DNA from 2 places in the Corynebacterium glucuronolyticum DSM 44120 genome. Region 1 is predicted to be linked to the other one. Evidence: predicted binding sites of a transcription regulator. Region 1 holds the regulator's gene; the other holds the start of a gene.
What was found. The regulator LexA, encoded in region 1, represses DNA repair genes until DNA is damaged. The targets are predictions, from matches to a motif close to CGAACANNTGTTCG.

Region 1 (4,421 bases):
GCGGCCGCCTCGCCAACGATTGCCCGTGTATACGGCCGAACGTTGCCACCGACGACGTTGACACCGGTAAGCCCGCCACCAGAAAGAATCTCAGCGACCGGCATAGAATTAGTCACAAACGTGGACCCTTTGTCCGGTGACGAATGGCGTAGAGCTGCTGCGAGGGCAGCGGTAGTAGTCCCGGCGTCAATTGTGATGGAACACGGCCCCGAGGGGATCAGCTCCAGTGCTGCACGAGCGATAGCCGATTTTTCCGGCACGTGCTGCTGTGTCTTATCGGAGTACGCGGTTTCTTCGCGGTAGCTTGGCGCAGCGACCTGAACAAGGTTTGCTGTGTAACTATCGGGCTCACTTCCCTCATGTGTCGGCGGTATTGCTCCGCCGTGCACTCGGCGTACGAGACCCATTTTTTCCAACTTGGCTAAATCTCGTCTCGCCGTCTCGGGGGCAACGCCACACGCCTTTGCAAGCGATGGAACGCTGACATGGCCGTCTCGAGCGAGCGAAGTTTCAATGAGCTCTTGGCGTTCTGAAAACCTCATGCGTCTCCTCCTTCCTAACATGCGCCACACCACCCAGCGTGAAGCAGAGCCTGATCTGGTGTTGTCCTATCGACTTCACTTGGTGCGATCTTTGCGATCCCACTTGAAAACTGAGGGAAACCGGACATCGTGAGAGGTGGGAAATTCCTCTGGGGTGTACCCGGAATGTGGCAGTCTACAAAGTGGTTAACGACCTGTGCTTACACTGTAACGCGCACATGTGTGGATTAGAAGGTGTGCATGAATAATGAGACTTAGGACACGTGCAAAATGTGTGAAAACGGGCAAAGGTTGAGGGGTGCGAAGAAAAGCCGAGGGAATGTGGCTTCCCTCGGCTTGTGCGTTGATGTTTAAGCGTCTGCGATAATGACGTTGATGGAGCGTTCTCGCATCGCGTCTACGAAACTCTGAGGTGCTCCGGTATCGGTGATGACAACGTCGATGTCATCAAGGGAGGCAAAAGAGACAAGGTAGTCGGAGCCCATCTTGGTGGAGTCGCACAGAGCGACAACGGTGCGGGCGTTGGTGATCATTGCTCTCTTCACCGCAGCCTCCTGGCTATCGGCTGTGGACAGTCCGTGGTCCAAGGTCAGCGCGTTGGTGCCGATAAAAGCGACATCTGCCCGCATGAGCGCCAGAGCGCGCAGTGCCGTATCGCCGACTACAGCCTGGGTGATGGCTCGAACGCTGCCACCAAGCAGCTGGACCTCGTCCAATCCGGCAGAGGCAAGATCGAGTGCAATAGACAGACAATTAGTAACGATGGACCACTTCTTAGCGTCCGGGTGCTCTGCGAGCATGTGGGCCAGTTGCATGACTGTGGTTCCCGCATCAAGGAACATTCCTCCTTGTGGTTCAGGGAGGAACTTCAGTGCCGCCTTGGCAATATCGTGCTTTGCTCCCGAAGCGCTGCGTGCGCGGATGTCTACGCTTCGTTCCGTGGTCTGGTAATTCTGGCTAGCAACCGCGCCACCGTGAACGCGGTGAACGGCACCCTCCTGATTGAGGACAGCGAGATCCCTACGGATTGTCTCGGCAGTGACGTTAAACCTTTCTGCAAGCTCGGTTACGTTCACGCGACCTTCGACCGCGGTCAGCGAGGTGATCTGTCGCCTACGTTCTTCTGCATACACTTGTCGGTCACTCCATTCCTAGCTCGGCCCTGCAGTAAACCCCTTAAGGGCGTACCCGGTCTGTTTTGTGCCACGCTTTGCGAAATACAGAGGATTACTCACCGCAAATCAGCAGCAATCGGGCATTGATACGGTGTCTCCTAATCAAAACCAACACTATTGTGGCATTAAATTTGTGGGATTGCTTACGTTCGGGCATGCGTGTTTGGTAATTCGTCGCGAAGATGGGCAGTGCCAGAAGCCTGCCCTAAATTTGAGGAACCCCTCTGTAGTGCGAAATTAAGCGTCGTAAGAAGATTTCGAATGGGCAAACAAAAATGGTTAGATGTCTATGCGGGCATGCCTCTTACCCTCATGTGGGGGAGAGGGGAATGGGGCAAAGAAAAACCGTCCAGTCGATGAAAAACTCGGCTGGACGGTGCGGAAGATTTTAGTAGCTACGGAAAACGGCGGTTACAATGCCGAGAATCTCTGCGTCATTGCCGGGAATCGGGTCAAAGCTTTCGTTGTAGGGCAGAAGCCACACGCCCGTCGAGTCCTTGTGGAATTCCTTCACCGTCGCTTCGCCGTCGATGAGCGCGGCTACAAAGTCGCCCTTTTCTGCGATGGACTGCCTTTTGCAAATGACCCAATCGCCATCCATGATTCCGGCGTCCTTCATCGAGCGCCCGTTAACTTCCAGCATGAAAAGTTCGCCATCACCTACGAGTTCTGATGGTAGAGGCATATATTCCTCAATCGTCTCCTCGGCGAGAACGGGGAGACCGGCGGAAATGGTCCCTACAACAGGGATGTATGCCGGTGCAACGAAGCCTTCCTTGAGTACACCGTCCTCGTCGATAGAAACTTTGGATTTCTCGGGTGCGGTTTCGCGGAGGTGACGGACATCTACGGCACGGGGTTTATTCGGATCGCGTTTAAGGAAACCCTTCTTCTCGAGCTCCTTCAGCTGGTAGGCAACCGATGACGTGGACTGGAGTCCAGTGGCATCACCAATCTCGCGAATACTCGGCGGATATCCACGGAGGGCGACGGAATCCCTAATTACCTCCATAATGCGCTTTTGGCGGTCTGATAGCACTCGCTGGTCAAGATGTTTCTTCCCGCTAGCGTGCTCTGCGCGCTTCTTCCTCGTTGCCATATTCTTCCTTACCCGCGTCTTGCAATTGCCGGTGTGATTATGGATCGACCGTTGCGTTCGGTGATGTCCATTATCGAGTTCTTAGTCTAGCAAAGATACAACAGGTGTTCGAGAGGGGAACGGGGGTGGGCAGTTCGGACGGCGCGAACGAGTCTTTACAAGGACGACCACATGTTCTAATATGGGGCATGTGTTCGAAAACTAGTGAAGCGTGTGTGTGTCGATATGTAAAGTAGGGCCCGCACAGAGAAGAAAGCGTAAGGAAGGTTTACTATGGCTATTGTTACCAGTGGATTAAAGGGCGCGAACGGGATGGTTGGGTACCGCCGCGAGGTGGCGTGCCCGGTTGCTGTGTGGAATGGCGGTACGCCAGTAGGGGTGCGTCGCAGTGGCCACACTGTTCGAACTTTACATGGCGAACATCGAACATTCGCACGAGCGGATGAAGAAACGGCACGCACGCACAAATCATCGAACGAAAATACGGTGGGTGCACATACGTCTTCGGTGTCGTCGCTCACAGCAAAGATGAGGGATATGGGTATTGGGCTTCTTTTCGGTCTCGTACTTATAGGCTCGCTTTTCATCGGATCTGGGGAGCAGACCCCTAACAATGACATCGCGCAACTCGAAACGGCCCTCGTTGCGCAATAGCCCGCATCGATGGGGGCTTCCCCGTTGCTTGGCTAAACTGAGGGGCACAGCAGTGGAGTGGCTGCTCGTGGTTTAGTACACGCGATGAGGAGAGCTATGCATTGTCCGTTTTGTAAATGCTCCACCAGCAGAGTCATTGACTCACGGGTGGTAGATCAGGGGAGTGCCATCAGGCGCCGGAGGGAATGCCCGCAGTGTAAAGGGCGTTTTACGACAATGGAGCAGGCAGTGCTGCTCGTCCTTAAACGCAACGGACTGACGGAGCCTTTTAGCAGGGACAAAGTCATTCGCGGAGTTCGTCGTGCCTGCCAGGGAAGGTCTGTGTCGGAGGATTCGTTGAAGAAGCTCGCTCAAGAAGTGGAGCTGACCGTGCGGCAGAAAGGATCCTCGCAGATACCGGCAAACGATATCGGCAAGGCTATTCTGCGTCCGTTGAGGGATCTCGACGAGGTTGCCTATCTTCGCTTCGCTTCTGTTTATAAGTCATTCGACTCGGCAGACGATTTCGAGAAGGAAATCCGGGCGCTGAGGCGCGACGAAAGACGGGAAAATCGGCTCTAATGTGCAGCTAGAGCGCGGTGATTTGTTTAGAGATCTTCTTTTCCGATACTTTCGTCGCCGTGCCAAGACGTTGCGCGAATAGGCTCACTCGAAGTTCCTGGATGAGCCAGATGATATCCTTCACCTTTTTGCTGTGCCGGGCTGACTTCGGAAGCCGATTGAGCTTTGAAGAGAGCTGGCCGGCGAGCCGGTCAATAATGTCCTGCCGTTGTTCGTCTTTTTGGGGGTCGGCCTCGAGATCGTCGAGTCGGATTCGTGCAGCTTGAATGTAGCGCTGGAGATGTGTGAGCCTCTGAATCCCGAAGGTGGACACAGCGTTCTTCGGAACGATGATGTCGAGTTGTTTGCGAATGTCATCAATAGCAGGTCCGTCCCAATGGGTAAGTTCCT
Region 2 (4,421 bases), 1.1 Mb from region 1:
GTGGGTGATGACGACGATGGTGATGCCCAGCTCGCGGTTCACCCGGCGCAGCAGGTTCAGTACGTCGAGGGTGGTTTCGGGGTCGAGAGCGGAGGTCGCTTCGTCGGCAAGCAGGAGGGAGGGGTTGGTGGCGAGGGCGCGGGCGATGCCAACGCGCTGCTTCTGGCCGCCGGACAGCTGCTCGGGGTAGTTGCCACCCTTGTCGGAGAGGCCAACGAACTCGAGCAGTTCCGCCACGCGGCGCTTCCGTTCCTCCTTGGGCACGCCCGCGAGTTTGAGGGGATACTCGATGTTCGCGGCCGCCGAGCGGGAGTTAAACAGGTTGAACTGCTGGAAGATCATGCCGATGGAGCTGCGTAGGGTGCGCAGCTTGCGCTCGGGCAGGGGGACGATGTCCGTGCCGTCGAGAAGTACTTCACCGGAGGTCGGCGTATCGAGTCCGTTGATCATGCGGACGAGGGTGGACTTGCCGGCACCTGAGTAGCCGATAACGCCCAAGACCTCGCCGGGTTCGACGGTGAGATTGACGTTATCGAGCGCCTTCGTGTCCTTTCCTCCGTTGGAAAAGATCTTGCTGACGTTGCGGAACTCAACGCGAGTTCCCTCTGTGTGGGTCACATGTTCTCCCAAGGTAAAAACCGCCCCGAGGGGCGGTTTGTGTGTGCAAAAGTTACTTACTTGCTGGCCTTTTGCGCCTCTTCGAGGCGGTCAAGGATGGCCTGAAGCTCATCGGCGGAGCGCTCAACCGGAACGGAGGTGCCGTTGGAGTCATCGGCAACAGCTGCGGTGACCTCCGGGTCGTGCCAGATCTTGACCAGCTTCTGGATGGTCGGATCGTCCTTGTCCTCAGCCTTGGTCACGAACGCGTTGATGTACGGCTCGGCCTCGGTGGAGTTCGGGTCATCCTGGAAGACCGAGGTGGTCGGGTCGATGCCCGCGCGGTCGAGGAAGGAGTTGTTGATCACAGCGGGCTTGCCCTCGCCGTAAGCGGCGGTGGTCTGTGCAGCGTCAACCGGCTGGACCTTGACCTTGGAGGCATCCTGGTCGATATCCGCAGGTGTCGGGGTAATGAGTCCCTCGGTCTTCAGCTTGACCAGGCCGGCCTGGACGAGGACGTTAATCGCGCGACCCTGGTTGGAGGGGTCGTTCGGGATGGCGATCCCCTGGCCCTCAATGCCATCGAGGGAGGTGTGGTCCTTCCAGAAAATGGCTAGCGGAACAATCTCGGTAGCGCCCACGGGGGTGAGGTTGTCGCCGGCACCCACGTTGTACTCGGCCAGGAACTTGAGGTGCTGGAAGAGGTTAACGTCGAGCTGATCCTCGCTGAGGGCGGTGTTCGGGGTGGAGTAATCGCCAAAGTTCTGGATGTCGAGCTTGATGCCCTCTTCCTTGGCTTTCTCCTCGAATACCTTCCACGCCTTCTTGGAGGCATCGGTGGTGCCGATGCGGATCGTCGTGGTATCTGCGGAGGTCTCCTCGTTGCTGCAGGCGGTAAGGCCGGTGGTGGCGATAACAGCAGCCGCAGCCAGGGCGGTCAGTTTCTTCAACATGATTAATTTCTCCTTTACTGGTGTTGTTGGAACGTAACGGTAGCAGTCCAAATAAAAATGTACAACTCGGTCTAGAAAAAATTTTATAAAACCTGCAAAACCCTGCATCTATCCAGGTAGGGAAATAAACAGCTTGGTTCAAATTGCGGGGAAAGAACAGGTGTGCGAAAATGGTACACATGTTCGGTGGGATAAATGCTTCGGTGTTGAGTTGGAAGATGCTTGAGGCCGTCATGAGTGGCCGCGATGTGCCCGACCTTGTACCCGCACCGGATACGCACCGGCATTCCGCGCACGTCCACCCTGCTGCCACTGCCTTCGCGGAGCTTCATTGTACAAGCTCGTACTCTTTCCTCGGTGGGGCGAGCGACCCGGAGGAGCTCGTCGAACGCGCCGTTCAGCTGGGGCTTACGGGCCTCGCCCTGACAGACCGCGACGGTTTCTACGGCGCGGTGGCGTTTGCCGAGGCAGCGCGTGACACCGGCCTGGAAACAGTATTCGGTGCGGAGCTGTCGCTGGAACCGGATCGCGCCCTGACCGTTTTGGCGATTGGCTACGAGGGCTACGTCACGCTGTCCCACCTCATCACCGATGCCCACATGGCCAGCGGGGAGAAAGACGTGCTGTACTACCCGCCTCTTGAGACGATCGCCGCCGCCGGTGGCCTCCATGTCCTCGTCGATCACGCCTGGCTGCCCGAACTCGACCGCATTGTCGACTGCTTCGGCGCTCAGAACGTGAGTCTCGAGTACCAGGTCCGCGGGCTTCCCGAGGATGCCGACCAGTTTGCCGACCTAGACCGCGCCGACCCGCGGCTGAGCCGCATCCTCTCGGGTGCGCCACGCGCCGCCACCATTGACGCCGGCCACCTCGCCGCCGCCAAAGCGGCCCTCGCACGCCGAGAATCGCTCAGTCAGGCGGAACCCCACCTCCATCCGTTGGGCGCAATGTGGTTGCGTGGTGCCGATCGCCTGCTGCGCGCCGCCCCCGGCAGGGAGCGGCTTGTGAAGGAGACCGTGCGCGTCGCCCACCGCTGCGCGTTTGCCTTCGACCTCGTCTCCCCGAACCTCCCCCTGTGGGACGTGCCGGAGCCCTACGGAAACGAGATGGACTACCTACGGGGGATCGTCGACAAGCGGACACCTGTGCGGTACCACAGCCGACCGGAAAGCATCAAGAAGAAGGCGCGGGAGCAAATCGAGCGGGAGCTTGCCGTCATCGAGGAGCTGGATTTTCCCGGATACTTCCTCATCGTCAATGACATCGTCGACTTCTGCCACCATGAAAACATCTACTGCCAGGGGCGCGGATCGGCGGCCAACTCCGCCGTGTGCTTCGCGCTGGGCATCACCGCCGTTGAACCCATCCACGCGAAGCTCCTGTTCGAACGGTTCCTATCGCCCGACCGCGACGGCCCACCCGACATTGACCTCGACATCGAGGCCGGCCGCCGCGAGGAAGTCATCCAATACGTCTACCAAAAATACGGCCGCGACAACGCCGCCCAGGTGGCCAACGTCATCACCTACCGCACGAAAGGTGCCGTCCGCGACGCCGGCCGCGCCCTCGGCTACCCCCAGGGCACCATCGATGCCTGGTCACGTGGCGTGGAGGAGCCACCGGAACCTGTTGTCGCGCTCGCCGCGCAGTTCAAGGGCCAGCCCCGGCACCTTGGCATCCACTCCGGTGGCATGGTCATCTGCGACCGCCCCATCGCTGACGTTGTCCCCACCGAGTGGGCACGCATGGAAAACCGCAGCGTCATCCAGTGGGACAAGGACGCCGCCGCCTACGGTGGCCTGGTCAAATTCGACCTCCTCGGCCTCGGCATGCTCGGCGCACTGCACCACATGGTGGACCAGGTGAAAACCCACCGTGGCACCGACGTCCACCTGTGGGAAATCCCCCTCGACGACCCACACATCTACGAGATGCTGCAGCGCGCCGACACCGTCGGTGTCTTCCAAGTAGAATCCCGCGCCCAAATGTCGACCCTGCCCCGCCTTAAACCCCGCCGCTTTTTCGACATCGTGGTGGAGGTCGCCCTCGTCCGCCCCGGCCCCATCCAGGGTGGCTCCGTCCACCCCTACATCCGCCGCCGCAACGGCCAGGAGCCCGTCACCTACGACCACCCGTGCCTGGAAAACGCCCTGGGAAAAACGCTTGGCATTCCGCTCTTCCAGGAACAACTCATGCAGATGGCCAAGGATGCCGCAGGTTTCACAGGGGCTGAGGCCGACGAGCTGCGCCGCGCGATGGGCTCCAAGCGCTCGCCGGAACGAATGGCCAAGCTGAAGGAGCGGTTCTTCGACGGGCTGGCCGCCACGCACGGGATCACCGGCGACGTTGCGCAGAAGCTATGGATGAAGATGGTCGCCTTCGCGGCCTACGGCTTCCCCGAGTCGCACTCGCAATCGTTTGCCGGCCTCGTCTACTTTTCCGCTTGGTTCAAGTACTACTACCCGGCGGAATTCACCGTTGGCCTGTTGCGCGCCCAGCCGATGGGCTTCTACTCCCCGCAGTCTTTGATCGCCGACGCGCGCCGCCACGGCATCACCATCCTGCCCATCGACGTGCAGGTTTCCGGTGAAGAGGCGGACACTGCCGACGGTGGGCGCGCGATCCGCCTGGGGCTCAACCTCGTCCGTGGCCTGGGGGAGGAGGCCGCCACGCGGGTGGAGGCCGCCCGCCCGTTCACCTCCATTCCAGATCTCGCGCGCCGGGCCGATCTCACGGTGTCGCAGGTGGAGGCGCTTGCCCGCGCGGGGGCCCTCGACTCGTTCGGGGTGGACCGCAGGCAGGCCCTGTGGCAGGCAGGGGTTGCAGCGACGGAGAAGCCCGGCATGCTCCCGGGGCTGAGTGCGGTGTCGG

Region 2: the regulator LexA is predicted to act here: its motif matches at 1,704-1,717, upstream of CGLUCO_RS02800 (error-prone DNA polymerase).

What each region holds. Positions count from the first base shown of each region.
Region 1 is NZ_CP047452.1:1,659,350-1,663,770, reverse strand. It holds gene CGLUCO_RS07365 (DeoR/GlpR family DNA-binding transcription regulator) at 1-542, opposite strand, end outside; gene sugR (transcriptional regulator SugR) at 893-1,675, opposite strand; gene lexA (transcriptional repressor LexA) at 2,106-2,816, opposite strand; gene CGLUCO_RS07350 (hypothetical protein) at 3,090-3,470, shown strand; gene nrdR (transcriptional regulator NrdR) at 3,567-4,031, shown strand; gene hrpA (ATP-dependent RNA helicase HrpA) at 4,039-4,421, opposite strand, start outside.
Region 2 is NZ_CP047452.1:587,257-591,677, forward strand. It holds gene CGLUCO_RS02790 (methionine ABC transporter ATP-binding protein) at 1-618, opposite strand, end outside; gene CGLUCO_RS02795 (MetQ/NlpA family ABC transporter substrate-binding protein) at 675-1,550, opposite strand; gene CGLUCO_RS02800 (error-prone DNA polymerase) at 1,721-4,421, shown strand, end outside.